Regions from separate parts of the Nitrincola nitratireducens genome, predicted to be linked through region 1. Evidence: predicted binding sites of a transcription regulator. Region 1 holds the regulator's gene; each other region holds the start of a gene.

Region 1 (7,971 bases):
GGCTTCAGGAAACTCACGGATATAGTCTGTTAGGCTTTTATCCGTATCCGTCAGCAAGCGATCACGCCAAACTTCCAAAGCATGGAACTTTTGATTGTGTTCATTGCGAGACGTGTCAAACTGATTGAGGGCTATTTTAATTGCATCGGCATCCGCTTTGCGCATCAACTTGCCAATGTATTGGAAGTGACGACGTAAAGCACCATTTGCACTGATTTTTCGTGTTTCTTCAATTGCCTTGCGGAGTATATCGTCCATTGGAACTAGTGCCTGTTGATCTGGACGTAGTTCAGTGATGCGTTTGCCCAATTCTTGAAGAGCTTCCATTTGGCGTTTGACTTCAGAACGGCTGATCTCTTCACTCTCTGTGCCTTCTTGTAAAGATATCAGTCTGTCTGTTTTACTCATGAGGAAAATTACCTTGAAGGATTAATGGTGTGTTATTCGGGTTCGTCAAAGCGATTCTGAATTAACAATTCTAATGCAAGGTGCGCGTCCTGCGCATCGTCTCCATCTATGTGGAGTATTAGCTCGGTGCCTTTACTTGCCGCCAGCATCATAACGGACATGATGCTCTTACAATCGACCACGCGACCTGCTTTTTCAACTTGGATTTGACTATTAAATTCGTTTGCTTTAGCCGAGAGTTTTGCCGCTGCACGTGCATGTAGGCCAAGTTTATTTACTATCGTAACAGGTGCTTTTATCATAGAAACATTCCGATCATTCGCGCCAGAGATCAAAGGAGTTAACTCAACTCCCGGTGGCGTACACTTACATTATCCATAAGCTGATTAAAATGGCTAGCCAATCGTTCAGCAATAAAGACAGATCGATGTTGCCCCCCCGTGCAACCTATACCGACAGTTAAGTAGCTGCGGTTATCCTGCTTAATTTTGGGTAGCCATCGCTCCAGAAAATATACAATATCATGGATCATATCGATAGCATCAGGAGACTGCTCAAGAAATTGGATAACTTGCGGGTCATTACCTGTGTATTGGCGTAGCTCAGGTACCCAGTAAGGATTGGGTAGGGAGCGCACATCAAATGTGAAGTCTAGATCTAAGGGCAGTCCGTGTTTAAAGCCAAAGGATTCAAACTGTAAGGATAATGTTTGTTCTTTGCGATTGGCAACCCGCAGTTTAATACTGTCCCTCAGTTCGTAGAGGCTGAGTCGGGTTGTATCGATACGAATGTCCGCTAAGGTTGCAATAGGTTCGAGTAAACGCTGCTCCTGATAAAGCGCTTCTTGTAAACCAGCGTGTGAGTTGGTTAGGGGATGTTTACGACGGGTAGCGCTAAAACGCTTCAGTAAGGTCGTTTCGGATGCATCTAAGTAAATGATCTCATAGACAAGATCGTCCATCCCGGCAAGTGTGTTGAGCACTGTGGGAACTTGTGAAAGATTGCTGATCAAATTACGTGCATCAATGCTGACGGAAAGCTTATCGGGGCGATCCGGTGCAATGAGCATTTGTTGAATGAGCTCGGGCAGCAAAAGTGCTGGAAGGTTATCAATGCAATAGAAACCAATGTCTTCCAGTGCTTGAAGTGCTGTACTTTTTCCGGAGCCCGAACGCCCACTCAGAATGACTAACTTCACTCAGTCGACTCCCCAAGTGACTGAATAACATTCTGAAAGAGGGTTTGTTTGTCTTCACTGCTTCTCAGCAATTCACGCACGTTGGATTGGCTGAACAATTCCGCTAAAGTTGCCAAGGTTTGTAAGTGTTCGCTGGCAGCATCTTCCGGAACCAGTAAGCAGCAAATAATATCAACGGGTCGGTTATCGATGGCGTCGAAATCGACAGCTGATTGGAGGGTCATGAGCAGTGCTAAGGCCTCTGTGCAACCTGCCAAGCGACAGTGTGGAATAGCCACACCGTCGCCGATGCCAGTGCTACCGAGACGCTCTCTGTTTAAAAGACCGCTGAAGATGTCTTCAGCATCTAATCCGCTTGCTTGCTCAGCTAGGGTTTGGCTGGCAAGTTCAAGAACCCTTTTTTTGCTGATGGCGTCAATATGACAAAGGGTTCTTGATTCGGTCAGTAGCTCGGAAATAGGCATGATAATTACTAAATCGTCTTTATTTATGGGATTTCATTTTTTCTTTATGCTTAATAACTTGTCGGTCAAGTTTATCGACCAAAGCATCAATCGCCGCATACATATCTTCATTTTCGGACTGCGCAAACACTTCACCACCGGCGAGGTGCATTGTAGCTTCCGCTTTCTGGCGTTGTTTTTCAATACTCAGTGTGACTTGAACATTGGTAATGTTATCAAAATGACGTTCAAGACGCTCAAATTTAGTGTGAACGTAGTCATTTAGGGATTCAGTCAATTCTACATGGTGGCCAGTAATATTGATCTGCATGGGTTGTCTCCTTGGTAAGGGTACGAAATGGCTCGTACCTATCTATTATAATTAAAGCAGACGCTTACGCTCATTAGAAGGTGGAATACCTAAAGCTTCACGATATTTTGCTACGGTTCGACGGGCAACATTGATACCTTGCTCCATTAAGAGTTGTGCAATTTTATTATCGCTTAAAGGCTTGGCGGTATTCTCACTTGTAACAAGCTTTTTAATCAGAGCTCGGATAGCTGTTGAAGATGCGCCTTCTCCATCAGCCGTGTTCACCTGGCTTGAGAAAAAATATTTCAATTCAAAAATACCTCGAGGAGTATGAATGAATTTTTGAGTGGTGACACGTGAAATGGTGGATTCATGCATAGAGACGGCCTCAGCAATATCATGAAGGACCATCGGTTTCATGCCCTCTTCACCCATTTCTAAGAAGTCTTTTTGGCGCTCGACGATTTCTGTTGCGACTTTTAATAAGGTCTCGTTTCGACTCATTAGGCTCTTTAGAAACCAGCGAGCTTCTTGTAGGTGGTTTTTCAAATAGGTGTTGTCAGCACTGTTGTCGGCTCGTCGAATTAAATCGGCATATTGTGTATTAATCTGAAGCTTCGGTGATGTCTCTGGGCTTAGCGAGACAATCCATTGATCTTGGACTTTGCGAACGACAACATCAGGTATGACATATTCAGATTGACTGGAAGCAATGCTGGCACCGGGCTTTGGATTGAGTGACTGAATGATCTCGATGACCGACGACAAGTCTTCTTCGTTCAAGCGCAGCTTGCGCATTAGCGCTTTGTAGTCATGATTCCCTAAGAGTTGGAGATGTTCATTCGCTAACTTTAAAGCCGTTTCTCTCCAAGGCAGAGTGTCTGGTAATTGTTTAATCTGAATGCTTAAACACTCGCTCAAATCACGTGCCGCAACGCCAGGGGGGTCAAATTGTTGAACCCTGTGTAACACGGCGATGACTTCATCAAGGTCAATATCACTGAAGATATCGGGGAATTGAGCAACGAATTGCTCCATGAGTTCATCAACACTAACCTGCAGATATCCATCAGGGTCAATGGCCTCAATTATCGCTTCAGCAATCAGGCGATCCGCATCGGACATAGGTGTTAAATTTAACTGCCAATTTAAATGATCAAGCAGCGTGTCTTCACGAGAGTCGTTTTCATTGTCGGCCCATTCGCTGTCAGAACTGCTCCCTGAACTTTGATGCTGAAAGGTATCTTCCCAGCTGCTGTCTGTGGGGAGGTCTTCAGGTATTTGATCGTTCCAATCGTGCTCAGCTTCCGCTTCATGCTCAACCACCTCTTCACGGTCATTTGAGGAGGGTTCTGTGCTCAGCTCTCGTTGGTTGTCCGAACTTAAATGGACTGGGATATCCGTATCCGTATCATCTTCGCTGATTTCAAGCAGCGGATTGCTTTCCAGCGCTTGTTGTATCTCTTGTTGTAGGTCCAACGTCGATAATTGCAATAAGCGAATAGCCTGCTGCAATTGCGGCGTCATGGTGAGGTGCTGGCCGATTTTTAAATGTAAGGCTTGCTTCATATGCCAGATATATCACTCAGTTGAAGGATACGGATTAATGTTTAGAGCCTGAACTGCTCGCCAAGATAGGCTTGTCGAACCTGTTCATTTGCCATTATGTCAGATGGGTGGCCTTCTGCAAGGATATGACCTTCCGAAACAATGTATGCTCGTTCACATATATCAAGTGTTTCACGGACATTGTGGTCCGTGATTAACACGCCGATATTTTTAGATTGTAGATGCTTGATCGTTTGCTTTATATCGCTAACCGATATTGGATCAACACCCGCAAAGGGTTCATCAAGCAAAATAAACGCAGGTTCGGTTGCCAACGCTCGCGCGATTTCAACACGTCGACGCTCTCCACCAGATAGGGACATGCCTAAACTGTCACGTATATGCGTAATACTAAACTCTTCTAGCAAGCTTTCAAGCATTGCCTTGCGCTGAGATGAGTTAAGATCTTTTCGCGTTTGTAAAACAGCCAAGATGTTTTCAGCAACCGATAGTTTCCTGAATACGGAGGCTTCTTGTGGCAAGTAGCCCAAGCCAAGGCGTGCGCGCCCGTGCATCGGTAAACGGGTAATATCTTTTTCATCAATTAAAATAGCGCCTTGATCTGCGTTGATCAAACCAACAATCATATAAAAGCAGGTTGTTTTTCCAGCACCGTTAGGGCCAAGGAGTCCTACAATTTCACCTTGCTTAAGATGTAAGGACACATCGCGCACGACCTGTCGACGTTTATACGACTTAGCTAAATGTTGTGCTTCAAGCGTGATCATATCAATTGTTGGACCTAGGTTGAATGATCATTTCGACGCGTTGACCACCAGGTTGCTCGCTACCGAATGCATCTACAATCGATTTATCCATGTTGTAAACAATACGCTGTCCTGTAAAGCGGTCATTGGCTTGTTGAACTTGAGCATTGCCCGTGATGGTAATGAGTTGTGTGGGGATACGATAGTCCATTTGATTGCCATAGGCGCGTGTTACAGGTTGGCTTGCTACAGATTGCTGTTGAAACTCCGCTGGATTGCCAGAGGATACGATCCGAGCAATGCTTCCTTGGTTGTCACGATGAAGTTCGACACGACTGCCTTTGAGGATCATGCTGCCTTGTTTGATTTCAACATTGCCCGAATAGACAGAAACACCTGTAGCCTCATTTAAACTGGCCTGATCAGCGCTAACATGAATAGGCTGGTTTCGATCTTCAGGAAGTGCAAAGGCTAAGCTGCTCAGAACCACCATTCCCAACAGGCCTATCAGTTTACTCACTTTTTGCATAGTATCCTCGTACCTCAGAAAGCAATTCGATCCGTTGTTCACCCAGCCAGGCTTGCATGCCAATGGCTGATAGCTGACTGAATGCCTGTACAACCATGACAGGGTCTGCGGTTTCAGCGTACTGTGACGAAGGAAATAACGTCATTGTTTCTGTTCTTAGCTCTCTAGGTGCATCAAAAGATGAATTATCAATAACACGGACGTTCCCTGCAAGCTCAATCTTGCTTTCGTCATCCGTCATCGTGCCTTTGTCGGCTTTAATGTGCGTTTCTTTATCACCTGTTCCGATGAGTATTACCTTGGGTTGCGTCACCTGAGTGATCGATGGACCCGGTAAATGCTCGATAAGCGGTGATGAAAGTTGATGGACAAGTTCACCTGATTGACTATAGCGTTTAAGGTGGCCGTCTAAAATGAAAAAATCGACTCTGTCTTCATTTGGTTCACTGACCTCAAGGACTGGTCGGTTAATACCCATCCAGCCCCAGTATAAAACAGGAATCAGGGTTAATAAAATAACGACGGCAAGTGCGAAATGGCGAGTCCAACGCATTAGCGAAACTCATCAATCAGTGCGTTGAGTTTTCCTTGTGCAGATAAAATCACCTCACAGAATTCACGAGCGGCACCTTCTCCGCCTTTGCGGCTTGTGCACCAATCCGCTTCGGCACGAACAAGAGGGTGTCCATTCGGGACGGATGCACCAAAGGCGACGGTAATAATGGCCGCTAAGTCGGGTAGATCGTCACCAATATAAGCCGTAGTTGCGGCGCTATGATGGTGTTGCTTCCATAGCTCTTCGAGCGCAACGAGTTTGTCTTCACGGCCTTGCATTAGGTAATGGATGCCGAGTGCTTTGGCTCGTTGTTCGACCTGTGGTGAGCTTCGGCCCGTGATGATGGCGGTTTCAATACCTGCCTTGTGCAGCAGTTTGATGCCTAAGCCATCCAGTGTATGAAAGGATTTGATCTCTTGTCCGTCAGGCAAAAAATTTAATTGGCCATTCGTTAAAATACCATCCACGTCAAAAACAACCAGTTTTACAGGTCTTAGACGTTCGGTCAGTTGTGCTGAAAGAGAGTTACCCATTAAATGACTCCTGCTTTAAGTAGGTCATGCATGTTTAAGGCGCCCGTGACTTTTCCTTCTTTATCAGTAACGAGTAGGGCGTTTATTTTTCGTTCTTGCATGATTTGGAGTGCTTCTGCTGCAAGAGATCCGGCTTGTATTGTTGTGCATCCATGCGTCATAACTTCAGAAATTGGTGTGGTTTTTAAATTGGTTTCTAAATCAAGTGTTCGACGTAAGTCACCGTCTGTGTATATGCCTTGCAACTGCCCAGCATCGTTAATGATCGCAGTCATCCCAAGTCGTTTGCGTGTCATGACCAAGAGTGATTCATGAATGGGCGTGTTGAGTGATACTAAGGGGATATCGTCACCTGAGTGCATAATGTCATCAACTTTGAGGAGTAAGCGTCGACCTAAGCTGCCCCCTGGATGAGAAAAGGCAAAGTCTTCGGCGCTAAATCCCCGAGCTTCGAGCAAAGCGATCGCTAATGCATCACCAAGAACGAGTTGTGCTGTAGTGCTCGATGTTGGCGCTAGATTGAGGGGGCATGCTTCGCGCGTGACGGGGATATGGAGATTGACGTCAGCGAAGCGAGAGAGGGTAGAGTTGGGGTTGGCCGTGATGCTAATTAATGGAACATGCATACGCTTGATTAGCGGTAAAATCGTAATCACTTCATTGGTTTCACCTGAGTTGGACAGGGCAAGAACGACATCTTGCGGGGTGAACATGCCCAAATCACCGTGGCTCGCCTCGGCTGGGTGCACAAAGAATGAAGGTGTACCTGTACTAGCCAGCGTTGCTGCAATTTTGTTGCCGATATGTCCAGATTTTCCCATTCCTGTCACGATGATACGGCCTTTGCATGTCATCATGATTGAACAAGCATCGTTTAAACTGGAGTCTAGATGCTCTAGCAAAGCGCTTAATGTCTCTCGCTCTATCTCAATGGTGCGCTTTGCTGTTTTCAGATAATCAATAGCCATTATTTTGCCATTAGTTTAAAGGTGAATACTGTAATAGGTCATAGTTTAACTCAGCTTAGATTGCTAAGCATCTGTTGAAGCGGATATCTTGCATTTCATCAGGAGAGAATACGTAAACGACCGTGATTCTGATAGAGTCATTTTAAGTCGACTTAGGTAGTGTTATAGTAGATCTTTTTGTGATTTTGCATGTCAAATACACGTTCGTTTTTAAGATAGGGCACTAACGGGATGGAAGCAGTGAGTCCGACGACAGGAAGTGCTTCAAGCATGCTTGAGGATGTCATCGTTGAAATTAAAGATTTGACCTTTTCCAGGGGTGATCGGCCTATTTTCAAAGGCGTCGATATCAAAATACCCCGGGGAAAAGTGACGGCCATAATGGGACCTTCGGGGACGGGTAAAACCACCTTGTTGAAACTCATTGGCGGACAATTGCGCCCAGACAGCGGTGATATCGTTGTTGAAGGCAGCAGTGTGCCCTCTCTAGGGCGCAGAGATTTATTTGTTATTCGCGAAAAAATGGGGATGTTGTTTCAGAGCGGCGCGCTTTTTACGGACATGAACGTCTTTGATAACGTGGCGTTTCCGATCCGAGTTCACACACAACTGCCTGAAGAAATGATACGGGATATCGTATTAATGAAGCTTCAGGCGGTTGGGCTTAGAGGAGCGTATGCCTTGATGCCCAGTGAGTTGTCAGGAGGA
Region 2 (7,971 bases), on a different contig from region 1:
GATGGTCAGGGAAGCGATTAAGAGCATCTAATAATACTTGGAAGCTCAGTATCGGGTCTTCACTCCCTAAAGTAACTGGATGATACGTAACAAGAAAGTATGGTTTCTTTAAAGAAAGACCTAGCGACTGGCTAAGTGCATCTTTGGACATAAAGGAACTTCTTTTGAGATGATCTAACCCTATAGCACCAACATTAAATACTCTTGACGGGGTCTCTCCTAATTGTATAACACGCTGCCGATGCTCTTCTGTTGAAGTCGCATGAAGATAACTGAGCTTGGTAATTGCATGACGTATGGCATCATCATAAGCACCTTCTGTAATTTCACCACCATGTAGATGTAAAATTGGGATACGCAATATCATTGCTGTCTGAGCCACAGCTAATGCTTCAAAGCGATCGCCTAGTATCACCAACATATCGGGCTTCAAACGATCTAATGCATCAGCAAAGCCCAACACGCCTAACCCCATGCTCTTAGCCGTTCCAACTGCAGAATCTGAAGACAATAAAATTTCAACTTTTTCATCAATAGTGAAGCCATCTGCCTCAATTTGATGATAAGTTTGTCCAAACTCCGGCGATAAATGCATTCCTGTTACCAACAGTTGCAAGGCTAGCTCAGGGTCCGCTTGAATATCTTTCAACAACCAATACAGTAACCCATATTCTGCTCTTGTTCCTGTAAAAACGGCAACTTTCCTTATTTTCATTTGTGCCTCAACTCTGCCACCACGACGGGTGTACTGGGTAAGTTGACAAGACGTGCCTCTATCTTCTCTGACTGCGATAAATCATTGCGCAAAGCATTTTTAAACATCGGTAACCGATGCATTAACTGCCAAATTGGGCGTGTCATCACACCAGCATCATTCGTTTCTTTCAATAAACAATTGCGTGATTCAACATCAGGACACATAACGGCATTCAGCCAATAATTTGATTGAGCATAATCCGGCTCTCTGACAAACTTAAAATCGCTCTCTTCGAAGAAAGCTTGGTAGTGCTTGGCAAGTGCTCTTTTATGACTTAAATAATCCGGCAAGGACTCCATCTGGGCACAACCTAACGCAGCATTAAGATTCGGCATCCGATAGTTAAAACCCGGCTCATCATGGTAGAACTCGTAAGCGTGGGGAACCTTAGCTGTTGTCGTAACATGCTTTGTATGTAACCCTTCTTCAATAGATTGGCACAATACCATTCCGCCACCACCTGTTGTAATAACTTTGTTGCCATTAAAGCTAAGCACCCCGAACTGACCAAATGTACCCGTATGTTGGCCTTTATAGAAAGACCCTAAGCTCTCTGCTGCATCTTCTACTAGAATAAGATGCCACTTCTTACAAACTGATATTAATTCATTAAGCTCAACAGGATGACCAAACGTGTGCATTGGCACAACTGCTTTTATTCGTTGACGAGATTTTTTATGAAAACAGCCTTTGTCATTAATCTCAGCATGCTCAAGCAGAAAATTCTCAACAGATTTAGGACATAAACCTAGGCTAACAGGAGAAACATCGCAAAAAACAGGTTCAGCTCCCATATGGTGAAGCGCATTACAGGTCGCAACAAATGTTAATGCCTGGGTAATCACTAGATCACCACGTACGATACCTGCCATGTGCAGCGCCGTATGCAATGCCGCTGTACCATTAACAGTCGCAACCGCTTTAGCACTACCTGTGTAGCCTTCAACAGTTTTTTCAAACTCATCAACATAGCGTCCAACACTAGAGACAAACGTGCTATCTATTGTTTCTAGTACGTACTTTTTTTCATTTCCACTGAAAGTTGGCACATGTAGTGGTATGAAGTCATTACTCCGATAAATATCACGTACAAACTCTACGATGGATGAAGCCTGCATCACACTCACTCCAGTCACATTTTGCTGTCTAGGTATTTACCCATTTCTTTGTGAGAAAATGCGGGAAGGATTTTAACAAATAGTTGAAGTATATCCTCTTTACTCCAAGCCAGTTGCTGTTTCATTTCCCTAATACTCTTTTCAAAAAATGCTAATAGCTCAGCATCATAAGAAAGAACGTTTTTAATCACCCCTAAGTTTTCATAGCGCTCCATGTCGAGAATTTCAGCTTCCGTAAAAAACTCTTCAAAATCTTTTTCACCTGTAGTGTCACTTTCAGTAAACAAGCAAGGCCAGTATCCCGTCTCAGGTAAGGATTTAGCTAAATCCCTCGCTTCATCCTCACTAGTACATAAATAAGGCTTATACCCCTGTTGCTTGAGATAGCGAACAGCAATTTCGGCAAAGGTGATTAAGTGTAAAGACTCACTTAGTTTTGGAAAAAATATATCGCGGTTCTCTCCAAAAATACAAGACATCAAACATAACTCTCCTGACTCCTGTGGCGTTACGAAATAGCGTTTAATATCATTTGGAGCGACTATAGGTTGACGCTTTTGAATACGTTGGTTGAATCCATGAAGTAGAGATCCATCAGAAAAAGCAACATTTGCAAATCTAGCTGTTGATATCGAGATTTTTTCACTGTTTCGCATCAAAAACATTTCCATAATTCGCTTTGATGCACCCATCATATTAACTGGGTTTGCGGCCTTATCTGTAGAAACACAAAAATACTTTTTCACACCTGATTTTATTGACTGTTGGATAGTTTTATCCGTATTGAAGATATTGACATCGACCATTCTCATCAAAGTAAATGCATCTTTTTCACTTCGCACATGCTTTAAAGCTGAAAGATTAAGCACATAATCATACAAACCATCGGCCTTTATAAAAGCGTCATACTCTAACGACCCTATATCAAGTGCAAATGTTTGAAAGTCACCATCTATATATCCAAATGAGCTTCGGATATCACGAACCAACTCAACCATATTATTTTCACTGATATCAACTACATGTAATTTTTTTGGATTTCTCTTGAAGATTTCTTTAGTGACTGCTTGCCCTATTGATCCAGCACCACCTAGTACTAAAAATCTAGAGTTTGAAACCTCTTTGGTAAGCTCAGATGCATGGTCTAAGATATCATTAGTAAACAAATACTTATCACGCCCTATCAAACCCAAAATATCCATAAACCATTCACCTATATTTTATATAAAACTATGAAGCGAGAAATAATCTTCTTTTATAGTATGCAGACGTTTTCCACACTAACACTAGGAAGTAAGTGATGCAAAGAGCAACAGGAACTGCATACAGCTCAGAGATATAGCTTAAAGAGAAAGCGCTGACCATAAATATAACGACACTAAGCCCATGACTCATAACAATTGTATTGTCGCAACCTTGAGCATACAAGGCATAATGGGGAATATAACTTAGCGCTTGGAGGAACATAGCGATGACAACAATATAGAATATGAAAATATGCTCGCTATAAATAGGTTTATCTATCCAACCTACGATCAAATCAATTAACAAAAAGGAAGCTGCAAAAAAGATAAATGATAGAGTTAGTATTTGATAAAACATTTTCTTAACTTGAGAGTTAAAACTTATAAGATCTTCTTTCGCATATGCCGCTATCATTTTTGGGTAGATAAATGAAAAAACGGCCGCATCCAAAAACGAAATCAAAGAAGCAGCTAATCCTATATAAAAAACATAGGCCCCCAATACATCTCTACCCACAAAGAAATCAAATAGGTACCTATCAAATGTTGCAATAGCACTCAGCGACAAGGTTGATATGAAAAAAGGTAATGATACCAAAACTCCTTTTTTTATCCACAACCAATCAAAACCAGACAACCAACCTTTAAAACCCAAATTATAGAAGGTGACAAAGGAAACAGCTGCAGCACCAATAGATCCCAAAACCCATAGTGACAATATAAAATCTATACTTCTGTAGTCAGGGTACAAATACATTACAGGTATAACTATTAACACCCACAACCCTTGCCTTAGAAAAAGAGCAACACTTGCTGCTATCTGATGTGACAATGCAATCAACAATCGCATCATTTCTTGATTAGCATGCTCAAGAATAAGCAAAACATAAAAGTATACGGCTACATACCATGGCAAAAAATTAAAATAAAATAAGAATAAAAAAATTGGTAAAAAAATCAAATAAAGAACAACATATAGCCCAATTTGACTCGCTAAATAACGTCCACATGTGCTCTTATCTGATTTTATTAGCTCTCTTGTGCTGTAGGTATAAAACTCTAAACCTAAAGGGTAAATACCATATGCAATCGAAGCCACAATCAAACCATACAAACCAACTTCTTCTGGGGCGAGATAGAAAGCTAATACAAAAAATAAAGAGAACTTACATAGTAACGTAACGCCTCGCAAACCAACATTGAGTAGGCGTACTATGTATTCATTATTGGTTAGTTTATGGATTGTCACTTAGTGGCCACCGATTTTTTGGCTGTAGTCTTATCTTAATCCATTTCAAGATAGTAGGCCACCGACATGAAGAGCAGACTGATGTCATAGATACTTTATATACGATCAATCATCCCCTATACTAGGATAGTTGTCACTAAAATCTGACGGAGTCTGGTTATTACTTTAAACGACAAAGCCAGAATAGATCACCCTCTGTTAGTTCGTACGCATTCTCACTATTATTCTAATTCACAAATCAATTTCATTTTCTATAATAAAATTCATGATAATTGGATGATTTGGAAACAAGTATAAGGCTCTCATAGCGGTTTCTTTGAGCTTCTCCTCATTACCAAGATAAATATGAACATCCATCATTTGAAGATAATAACTTGGGTTTGGCTCGCTCACCACTCTATCATCAAGCCAGTCTGCAAAAAAAGCTGACATTAGCGTGCTTTCTGAACCACGCTCGTGCTCAAACTCTGAAGCTAATATGAGATTTGTTGCTAAATCATTAAAAAATGGATGTTTGGAAATTTGATAAAGCTCAGTTAACTGACCTGTTTGAATAATCGCTAACGTAATTCTCTTAGAGTAATTAAATGCTAATGCACAGTAATAAAAAACCATACAAAATAGTATAGCTAAAAACAACTGTGCCGTCACTGAGGCGGATCGCGTAAAGCTAATAAGTTCGCAACGTCGTTTTTGATATAACAACACAAAAACCAAAAAGATAAAAACGACATAATGATAAGCAGACAAATAAAAAGGATGCTCTACTTGAGTATGCAACGCAATCGGCAAAAGCATCGCAAGCTTAGCTCCACCCGATTGCCACCCTTGCCGATAAGCCGCTCTAAAAATCATAAAAACTAGCATAAGGAGCGCTATAACACCTAAGACACCAATTTCTATTGCCCAGTAAAGAAATTCGTTATGAGGGTGAGAAAAAGCAGTTTGGCCAATTAAACTTTCTCCACCTTTCTTTGCTTGGTACTCTGCCGCATATTCATGAAATACACTTTGAAAACTACCAATACCATGTCCGGTTAATGGGCTATCTAAGAAGACGTTGACACCTATTGTATAAAGGTGAATTCGAATATCCTGTGTGTCATCTGATGAAAAGCTCTCTATTTTAGTAACCGTATTACTAAAACCTTCATTTGAGAGTGAACCAGTCGTAGCGCCAAGAACTACAAGCAATAAAACGCTTGAAAATATAAACATATGTCTTTTCAACAAAAAAAATCTTGTCAACAAGATCAAGGGCAAAACAATTATAAGTGAGAAAAACCCAATTCTAGATCCTGAGCTTACCACCATAAATGTAGAGCTGAAAATTGATGCCATCAAAACCAGCTTAAGCAGAATAGATCTGTTTTTAAAAGAGGGCTGACTAACTAAGTAAATTGATACAACTAGAAGAGTCGCCATCATACTAGCAAACAAGTTTGGCTGTTGAAAATGTCCTAAAGGAATAGGGTCGCTATATTTTACAATCCAAAAGATAAAGTTATTATGATCGAAAATTTGCACATAACCTATAACTGCTTGCATAAAAATTGCGAAAACTAACAAAAATAAGCAATTTTCTACTGTTCTTTTATTGAGTTGTAATTGATAAAGAGATGTAAAAAACAAAAAACCTATAAGAATTGCTATAATTCTTACAAACCATTCATAATGGTTAAGCATACCCGACAACATCCCACCCAATAGAAGCATTACAAGTGTGAAAGCAATAGAAACAAAATAATCTTTCACGATATAAAAGCTTTTTCTATTTAGCTGATGCCCAGCAAAGACAAGTACACATAATGAAACTAAAATCCAGACAAGTGAATTGAAGGGATAAAATAGAGACTCTCTACCAAGATTTGAATGAATATATAACGGAGAAATAAAAACAAAGAGCAGAAGAAACCACATATAATTCCTTTTACTAAACAAACAGTAAGCGCGCCACAAAGGCACGCTTACTAGAAACTCATTCTATTTCTATGGACGGCAGTTAGCTGGTACAAACTTAGCATCAACTGCTGGTGCACCTGGTCTGCAAACCCAAGTAACACTTCCGCCAGATGCCAATGCAGTCAAGGTCAAAGTTGTGTCATCTTGTACACGTTCATTAAAGGTAATTGTTACAATACCAGTTGAAGCACCACCAGAGGCACCTACACTTATTCTTACACTCTTAACAGCTGTACCTGTGATAGTATTAGCAGCAGATAAACCTGCAGCAGTATTATCAGCAGGCCAAGCAGCACGGGATGAATAAAACTCAGTTACAGCCGTACGCGCTGCACCCGCTAAAGACAAACCTTCAGAAACATGTGCACGCTTGGTGTAATCCTGATAAGCAGGCAACGCGATAGCAGCCAAAATACCAATGATAGCCACAACGATCATCAGCTCGATCAATGTAAAACCTTGTTGTCTTTTCATTTGTTTCTCCAACGAAAAAGTAAGTTTAGGATTCAAGCCTCTGATCCTTGAGGATTGCATGAAGCTTATTAACTATAGAGCAGGTATCGTGCCAAAATCGGAAAATTCAAAAATCATTTTTTATTATCTTTATAATTCAACAAGTTATGGTGACCTTGTTTTCCGCATTCACACTCTCAGTATTTTACAATCCAACCAAAGTGACAGTTTAGGGCACCTAACGTGACAAATATTGTCACTTTCTGACAGATTTACGCCAATGTGTTAACGCAGAACATCCCGCATGGAAACCGCTTTTGACTCTAGGCGCAGGATGGACCCCACCACAAAAAAGGCCGTCACCCACACATTCGTTTTGAATACCGTATCGGTTAAGGACAACACCAGAAAAATAATCAACAGGCCATACACCAGCACCCTAGTGCTCTCGGGTACTCGGAAGGTAAATGCAATGCCGAGCAGTATCAAGCACAGCAACCCAAGCACGCCATATTCGAGCGTTTCCTGCAAATACTGGTTGTGTACGTGTGATAGCTCGGTTATTGCATTGAAGGAGAGCTGGTGCTCGGCAACCCATCGTTCAGACTCTGCATTCAGCCTATCAAGGCTCTCTCCAATGCCAAATAAAGGCTGCTCTTTTATCAATCCAGCCGAAATCCACCACGCATTGAGTCGCAGCCCAAGAGATGTATCAAAGTCTCCCTCCATGAGGGTTGCAATTTCGCTTCTTGTATCCTGCACTCTGTCTTTTAAGCCATCATGGGTGATATAGGAGCCTACCAACACAATGGGCACCAAGGCCAAGGCAATGACTAGGCTTCGCTTGCTAGCAGGCGTTCGCAGTTTCATGCTGGCAAAAAACACAGCCAAGGCAATCAAGGTCACATAAGCACCGCGCGTGCCCGTGAACGAAAGGAGAATCAGCAAACCCAGCAGGATAAGACCAACGCCTAGCTTGTAAGGCCGCGCATATGAACGAAACAGAAAATCAACCAGAACAAGACCGTAAATCAGCAATAGGTTAGAAAACACAATAGGGTTGTGACCAACACCAATACGCTCATCGCCACGGCTGTGCCATACTTCCAACGCACCGCTCAACAGCGTCAGTAAGCTGCCGCACACGACTCCAAGGTAGATGGACTCACGGATATAGCCTGTCTGCTG
Region 3 (7,971 bases), on a different contig from region 1:
GGGGGATTAAACGCTTATCCGTTGCTGTGGTGGTCGATGATCTCGTCAGTATTAACCCTGAAACAGGTGAGACCGTTCGGACGCGTTGGAGTGAAGAAGATCTGCAGCGTCTTCGTCAGTTGGTGCAAAACTCAGTAGGCTTCTCGGCATTAAGAGGTGACAGTGTTGATATCATTAACTCCTCCTTTGTAGCTCCTGATCTATTTGAAGTGGATGACGTGCCTTTCTGGAAAGAGGATTGGTTTTGGAGTTTGATTAAGCAAGCACTGGGAGCCGGATTTGTTCTTCTGCTGGTTTTTGGCATTTTGCGTCCAGTATTAAAGCATTTGACAGCGGTCGGTGAGGCGAAAAAAGACTTAGAATACGGCCCCGTAGGGGCTGTTTCCGCTGAGCTAGACGGCTTAGATGCATCGGGCATGGCTGAAGATCGTGTGACCTTTGGCGGAACAGAGCCAGGGGGGATTAATGGATCGAGTGAAAATTTTGAGTTTCAGTTAAATGAAATTCGCAGTATGGTGGCAGAAGATCCTGCGCGCGTGGCTCAGGCGATAAAACAGTGGGTGATTGAGCGTGAGTAACGACCTAACCGATATTGAAAAGGCAGCGATTTTGCTCATAAGTTTGGGCGAGAGCGATGCAGCTGAAATACTTAAGCATCTTGGTCCTAAAGAGGTTCAGCGTATTGGAGAGGCCATGTCGCGTCTGGACAATATCCCACAATCGAAAGTGGAAAGTGTCGTGAGTAACTTTCTTGAAGTGGTGAGTGATCAAACGGGAATCGGTATTAATAATGATCGGTATATCCGCGCGATGCTGAACCAAGCGTTAGGAGAGGATAAAGCCAAGACACTGATTGATCGAATTTTATTTACGACAAACACGTCGGGGTTGGATACTTTGCGTTGGATGGATCCACGCCAAGTCGCAGAGTTGATTCGTTTTGAGCATCCACAAATTCAGTCAGTTATTGTGTCCTATCTGGAGCCTGATCAAGCGGCGAGTGTATTAAGCTATTTTGATGAAAACGTGCGCTTAGACATAGTGATGCGTGTTGCGGCGATGGATCAAATACAGCCTCAAGCCTTGCAAGAGTTGAATGATATGCTGGAAACGCAGTTCTCTGGTCCGCGCTCAACCCAGCTGGCGAAGTTGGGTGGCATTAAGTCAGCTGCCGAAATTATGAACTTCATCGATACGCAGATTGAGGTTGAACTGATGGAGTCTATGCGCAGTGTGGATGAAGTGCTGGCGGATCGTATTCAGGATTTAATGTTTGTGTTTGACAATTTGATTGACGTAGATGATCGTGGTATTCAGGTATTATTGCGAGAAGTGCAAACCGATATGCTGATCATTGCGCTTAAAGGTGCTGATTCTGGTTTGCAAGAAAAAATCTTTAAAAACATGTCGAAGCGTGCGGCTGAATTATTACGTGATGACCTAGAAGCAAAAGGCCCTGTTAGAATTTCGGAAGTAGAAGCCGCTCAAAAAGAAATTTTAACGATTGCAAGGCGTTTGGCAGATGATGGCGAGATCAATTTAGGTAGTGGCGATGATATGGTGTAAGGGATGACAAAGTCGGATACTCCTATACCTGTTCGTATTCCAGCGGCAAAAGCGGGCAAATTGCAGACGTGGCAACTGCCTGATATAGAAGGGCCTTCTTCATTTGCTGCTTTACATGCGTTACGTGAGCAAGAGATTGTTACGGTCGTGGATGAAGAGGTGGCGGCCGAAAAGCTGACAGTAAAAGAGTTGGATGCCATTCGAGAGGAAGCCTATAAAGAAGGCTTTGCTGAGGGGCGTCAAGATGGCTTTGAGCAGGGCAAGCGAGAAGGCTACGAGCAAGGCTTAGCCATGGGTTTAAATGAAGGCCAAGGGCAAATTGATATACAGTTGCAGGTGTTGCAATCGATACAGTCGCAGCTGTTTGATCCCTTGGCTTCAAAAGAAGAACAACTGGAGCTTCTTTTTTACCGTTTAGTGGTGAAGTTATCAGAAAGTATTGTGATGTCTGAGCTTTCAATTTCAGAGGATCGACTCAAACACACATTAAAGCAGGCATTGGCTGCTCTGCCCGCTCAACCCAAGCAATTAAAAATTGTTATGCATCCTGAGGATAGTCAGCTGCTTTCTGACTATGCTGAGCAGCATGGCTTAGCCTTTTTGGACGATGCGAGCATGACACGTGGTGGGTGCCGTTTAATTAGTGAGCACTCCGAAGTTGATTTTCAAGTTGAAACACGCATTAGCCAAGTTATCGATCAATTCAAAGCGTCACTGCGCATGCCTCTGGAGCCAAATCCTGCGGAATAAGTTAAGGTTTTTATCGTGAAATTTATTGAACGCTGGCAGCATGCATCCTCTCAGTCTTTATTCTCACCTCAACCAAAGATTTCAGGGCATATTACTCGCCTTATAGGTTTAACACTTGAGGCGGTGGGTATAAAAGTGGCCCTTGGGGATTGCTGTTATATCCAAGTGACCGCTGATCGCGCTTGCGAGGCTGAAGTGGTTGGCTTTGCAGGTGATAAAATCTATTTGATGCCATTGCAAAGTGTTGAAGGTCTCCAGCCTGGAGCCAAAGTGACCCCTGTTTCGGGCAAAGGTTTAGTGCCCGTTGGATTTGGTTTGCTGGGGCGTGTTCTGGATGGTACGGGTAAAGCGCTGGATGCTAAAGGTCCTTTGGATGTGGATGAGTGGGTTACCCTTGAGGGTGAAGTGATTAATCCCCTCCATCGTCAACCAATCAGTGCTCCTTTAGATGTTGGTATACGTGCCATTAATGGTCTGTTGACGGTCGGTTGTGGTCAGCGTTTGGGGTTATTCGCCGGAAGTGGAGTCGGTAAGTCTGTTCTGCTTGGAATGATGACACGCTTTACTGAAGCCGAAATTACGATCGTTGGTCTGATTGGCGAGCGTGGGCGTGAGGTGAAGGAGTTTATTGACCATAGCTTAGGAGAGGAGGGAATGGCGCGTTCTGTGGTCATCGCCTCACCTGCCGATGATTCGCCTTTGATGCGTCTTCGCGCTGCGCAGCTGACCACACGTATAGCCGAATACTTCCGCGCAAAAGGTAAACGCGTTTTACTCTTAATGGATTCTTTGACTCGTTACGCTCAGGCTCAGCGGGAAATTGCATTGGCGGTAGGTGAGCCACCTGCGACCAAAGGTTATCCACCTTCTGTTTTTGCTAAGTTGCCAAAACTGGTTGAGCGTGCAGGGAATGCTGAAAAAGGGGGTGGGTCCATAACGGCTTTTTATACCGTCTTAACCGAGGGGGATGACCAGCAAGATCCCATTGCAGATTCTGCACGCGCTATACTGGATGGGCATTTTGTTCTATCAAGAGCCTTGGCTGAGCAGGGGCATTATCCAGCGATTGATGTTGAGGCATCGGTCAGCCGAGTTATGCCAAGCGTCGTGACACCCGAGCAGTTAGCGATGGCCTTGGAATTTAAACGCATGTACTCCCGCTATCAGCAAAATGCTGATTTAATTAGTGTGGGAGCCTATGCTAGAGGCAGTGACCCGTTGACCGATAAGGCGATCGAAATGCAACCCGTTATCAAGTCGTATCTACAGCAGACAATGCAAGAGAGTTTACCCATGGCTCGGTCTGTTGAGGAGTTGAGTTTAGTGATCGCGGCATCGTCACAGGTTCAAACTGGACAGGTACCTAAAATGCCGATGGTGAATCCACGTATGGATAGACGATGACAAAGAAAAAATCTGACCGCTTGGCCTTGGTTCATGATTTGGCGGTTAAAAAACGTGAAAAGGCCGACCAGTATTTAGCTGAAAGTCGCCAACGAATGACGCAGGCCGAAACCCAGTTGCAACAGCTCGAAGGGTATTTGCGAGAGTATCAAGAGCAGTTTACTCAAAATGGCCAACAGGGCTTTTCTTCATCACAGATTGTTTCTCATCAAGCATTTATATCGCGCTTACAGCATGCAGTGAGGCAACAGTACCAAACGTTGTATTTAGCGCGAGATCAGTATGAGCAAGTGCTAAAGCATTGGCAGCACTCCTATGCCCAAGCGAAAGGGCTTGAAAAGTTGCATGATAAGGCATTGGATGCTGAGCAGGTTCAGAGAGATAAAAAAGAACAGCAACAAATTGATGAACGATCCCAGCTAACACAAAGATCCGGCGTTTTTTCATCGGATTAAGTGGGTATGTTGCTCGGTGCGGATGTTTGAGCAGTAATACCCTGTCACTCTCAAAGATTATGTTGGCTTGGATATTGCAATGAGGTAATAAAGTCCCCCTGCAGTTGGAGTTTGACATGTCTTTTTCCCTATTCTCAAATTTGTCATCATTAGGCCTGTCTGGTGCCCTTTCTACGCCAGTCTCGTCTGATGCACAGGGCACGCAAACTCCATCCGAGCGCACTTTTAATACGCCGAAAACGCATGCTTTTTCCGATTGGATTGAAAAAGCGTCCGGTCATCGAGACTCTCTTAACTCGCCGTCTACTGCGGCCGATGGATCCGTGTCTCAAGGCAAATCTTTGCCTATTGTCGGCAGAGAATTGCCGCGAAGCTTGGATCGTACGAGTGACAGTCTTCCCTCTTCAGCGAAGGATCGTCAATCACAAGCATTCGGTTCAGTCTCGGAGGGTGGGCAATCATTCAATGGGCGAAGTGCTGATGTAACAGGTGAGATCGAGAGTCAAGCACAACGTTTTGTAAGAAATCCGTCGCATCAGAGTGGGCAGTTGATAATGCCTGCACAAGATAAATCAATGCATGTAAAAGCGGCCGAGCCGAGTGTCTCTGATGTTGAGGTGTCAAATGATGCGAGTCGCGTTGTTGTATCAGATCTGACGAAAGCGATCCACAAGGCTATTCATCAGGCACAAGGCGATGCTCAGATGTACAAGGCGGACAGCGCACTGAGTCAAGCGATTCGAGACAATGAATGGACGTCTGATTTAACGAGGTCTCCTGTTGAAAACACAACATTACCGTCAGCCGATATTCGAGGCCCTCGTGAAGGCTTAACTTCAACGAATACGACACCCAATCAACTGATTTCTCAGAGTCGCGAGAACACATCCGATGTGTTAATAACAGAGCGCAGTGCTTCTTTTGATAGAGAAGCTCTACTGAATGTTCAAAATACGCCTGAGGAGGATACTCAAGTCGTATCAGGCGTGAGCTCTCAGGTCAGTGCTGATCGAGCGCAAGTGGAAGTAAGACCCCGTCAAGAAGCCGATCTCCCGGCGGACCAGGCAAGCATCAGGTTATCTGCACAGGCATTTTTGAATGATAAGGGAACGCATGATGGCTCAGTTGCAACTCCTGCTGAGCGATCGAATGTGTTTAAGGATATGAAGCCAGAGGTGACTTCTAGCCTAATTGCGGGACGCTGGATCGAGGAAGGTAACGCCATTATTCAAAATCAAGGTACGCCCCTGATACCTAAGACAAACGTGGAGTTGCCTATGTCTGATGAGGTAATAAAGGAAGCAAGCTTTGTTCATGTGCCTAATAGAGTGACGTCCGAGGGACACCTTGAAGCTGTTGAAGGCGAAAATGTGCGTTCAGTGGGCACTGCTGAGTTAGCGTCAGCTGTATCCATAGAGTCAAGTGAGGCGTCTCCAAATCCAAGATTGGAGCTATCAATACCGCCTCAGCCTCATGCTCCCTCAGTTTCTCCTGAGGTAAAATCCAATGATGAAGCATTTATCCAAGTCTCAGACAATGTCTCTAAACCTGTCGACAATAGCGTAGGTGAGGTTAAGTCTCTAGATATTAGAGGTCAGGTTGTTTCTCCGGAGAAAAATATTGAGTCCGACCTGAGTCTTTTGGGGCAGGCTGTGTTCGCCGATGCGTCGGAACTTAAGCCTATGCCTACGCCTAATTCTCAGAGTCTAGACTTCACTGAAAGTGCTCATTTATCTCAAGTTGGTTCGAAGAGAGGTTTAGGGCAGTGGGATGGCGAATCTCAGCCTCAAGGAGAGGGGCGGGGATTGGTTGCCGAGTATGCAAATAGCAATAACTCGGATACGGTTAGATCGATTGGCATGAGTGAATCCGTTATGACGCGTGTTGACTCTCAACCGATAGTGGCAGATTTGATCGGCGTGGGTACGCCGGATGAGGGGGGCGTTCGCTCTGAAACAGTGAATTTGGCAACGGCAGTTTCAAAAGCCACCCCTTCAACTGGATCATTGATGCCTCCAGTACCGTCTACAGAACCCCCTCTTCCTTCGAACTCACAAAATTCACCTGTTGAGGCTCCAGTTAGAGCTGAGTTACAGATGGGGGTGCCGGGGCAGGTGACCATGCCCACCTACTTGCAAAGTTCTAGCGATGCTATCTCAATTAGGGCTGAGCCTTTTGTAGAATTATCCAATCAAAGAGAATCCCGGGTAAATTTGCTCAACGTACCTGCTGAAGCCCCCCCTCAACTTGAGGCTAGGGATTTACCCAATAATAATCGCTATACAATGGGACAAGAGGAGCAGGTTCAATTAAATAGAGAGCGTGAAGTTATTCAGTCGTTGATGTCGCCCAAAGTGGATGCGCAGCTGTCGAAGGTTGTCAGTCCCTTTCCAGGTGATGTGAAGATTCGACAAGACGGTGAGCTAACCCCTTTATCTGAGAGTCCTGAACAGACGGGTTTTCGTGATCCTTCAACGAATTTAGAGCTCAGCGCGCGTTCAGCAAGCAATCAAGGTCTGCCTGACCAGCCGGTGTTGATGAGTAAGGAAGAGTTCGGAGTTGGTCCTCTTGGCCAGACTGAGGGGCGAATGGATCAGGCTGTGAGCGCCGTTTCAGTTAAAGCGACAGATGAGTCGGTGTCCTATTTGACCTCTGCTCAAAATGATATGGCGATGCCTTATGACACGGACCTGTCAAAGCTTGATTCTACGGGGCTTGTTGCAGATGTTCCCGAGGCTTCTGCAGCGCCAATGGTGTTTAAAGATAAAGAGCCTATGCAAAAAGCAGGGACACAGTTAGATAAGGGGGTTAGGAAAGACGATACGGTTGTACTGCGTGAAGCACGAAGGCCTGTAGGTGCGGCGTTGGAGGCTGAGCGAATGATTGATTCGATGCGTTTACGAACAGATGCATCGGATCGTCGAGTTGAAATGGAGCTGAGAGAGTCAATGTTAGCCAATGCTTCATCAACATCCATATCGGCGACGAAGTCAGATGGGGCGAGTGGATTTAGTTCAGCTCTAAATGGTGCACAGACAGCAGTGACGTCGAACCCTCTTGCACCGTCGGCTATGTCGGAGTCCTTACGTCCAGCTGAGCGTTTAATGAATCCTGCATGGGCTAAAGGGATGGGTGAAAGGGCCATTATGATGGTTCAGCAGGGACCTAAGGTTGCCGATATACGTTTAGATCCGCCTGAGTTGGGCTCTCTAAGAATTCGAATTCATGTGCATGCGGGTGATCAGGTTAATGTCAGTTTTAGTGCTCCGAATGCCGCTGTTAGAGAAGTACTTGAACAACACATACCCAGATTAAGAGAAATGTTTGCAGAGCAAGGGCTTAATCTTGCTGACTCGTCTGTATCGGATCAGTCTTCCCAGCAACAAAAAGACAAGGAGGGAGGTGGTCTTGCAAGAGGGGGAAAGAGTATCGAGCAGTTAAACGAAAATAATATGGTGCTTGCAAAGCCAATAAAAATTGGATTAGTCGATTATTATGCATGAAGCAAGTCCACTGTTTTACAGCGGTTGTGGTATATTGCTCACTCTAGAGAGTTGGAGACTGGAGTGATCAATGGCTGAAGATAACAATGAAAACAAGGGTAAAGGTTCCAAGAAGAAACTCATCATTATCTTGGCGGCTGTCGTTTTATTGTTAGGAATTGGAGCAGGTGCCTTTTTATTCTTAATGGGTGATGATGGGTCATCCGAAGCATCGGCTGAGCCGGCAAGGCCAACGGAAGCTATCTACGTCAAGATCAGAACGCTTGAAGGCCGCCCTATGTTCGTCGCGGGCT

Evidence for each region. The regulator sigma-54, encoded in region 1, starts transcription at its own class of promoters, with help from an activator protein. The targets are predictions, from matches to a motif close to TGGCACNNNNNTTGCTNT.
Region 2: the regulator sigma-54 is predicted to act here: its motif matches at 6,881-6,898, upstream of D791_RS21535 (pilin).
Region 3: the regulator sigma-54 is predicted to act here: its motif matches at 4,239-4,256, upstream of D791_RS16905 (flagellar hook-length control protein FliK).

What each region holds. Positions count from the first base shown of each region.
Region 1 is NZ_AONB01000001.1:56,583-64,553, forward strand. It holds gene yjgA (ribosome biogenesis factor YjgA) at 1-408, opposite strand, end outside; gene D791_RS00260 (HPr family phosphocarrier protein) at 441-710, opposite strand; gene rapZ (RNase adapter RapZ) at 749-1,606, opposite strand; gene D791_RS00270 (PTS sugar transporter subunit IIA) at 1,603-2,070, opposite strand; gene hpf (ribosome hibernation promoting factor) at 2,090-2,380, opposite strand; gene D791_RS00280 (RNA polymerase factor sigma-54) at 2,432-3,931, opposite strand; gene lptB (LPS export ABC transporter ATP-binding protein) at 3,973-4,698, opposite strand; gene lptA (lipopolysaccharide transport periplasmic protein LptA) at 4,700-5,197, opposite strand; gene lptC (LPS export ABC transporter periplasmic protein LptC) at 5,190-5,759, opposite strand; gene D791_RS00300 (KdsC family phosphatase) at 5,759-6,295, opposite strand; gene D791_RS00305 (KpsF/GutQ family sugar-phosphate isomerase) at 6,295-7,263, opposite strand; gene D791_RS00310 (ATP-binding cassette domain-containing protein) at 7,534-7,971, shown strand, end outside.
Region 2 is NZ_AONB01000020.1:6,059-14,029, reverse strand. It holds gene neuC (UDP-N-acetylglucosamine 2-epimerase) at 1-715, opposite strand, end outside; gene D791_RS14800 (LegC family aminotransferase) at 712-1,875, opposite strand; gene D791_RS14795 (UDP-N-acetylglucosamine 4,6-dehydratase) at 1,890-3,077, opposite strand; gene D791_RS14790 (MATE family efflux transporter) at 3,106-4,368, opposite strand; gene D791_RS14785 (PglL family O-oligosaccharyltransferase) at 4,600-6,288, opposite strand; gene D791_RS21535 (pilin) at 6,358-6,840, opposite strand; gene D791_RS14775 (O-antigen ligase family protein) at 7,069-7,971, opposite strand, start outside.
Region 3 is NZ_AONB01000026.1:16,128-24,098, reverse strand. It holds gene fliF (flagellar basal-body MS-ring/collar protein FliF) at 1-578, shown strand, start outside; gene fliG (flagellar motor switch protein FliG) at 571-1,566, shown strand; gene D791_RS16920 (flagellar assembly protein FliH) at 1,570-2,316, shown strand; gene fliI (flagellar protein export ATPase FliI) at 2,341-3,720, shown strand; gene fliJ (flagellar export protein FliJ) at 3,717-4,175, shown strand; gene D791_RS16905 (flagellar hook-length control protein FliK) at 4,292-7,678, shown strand; gene D791_RS16900 (flagellar basal body-associated FliL family protein) at 7,749-7,971, shown strand, end outside.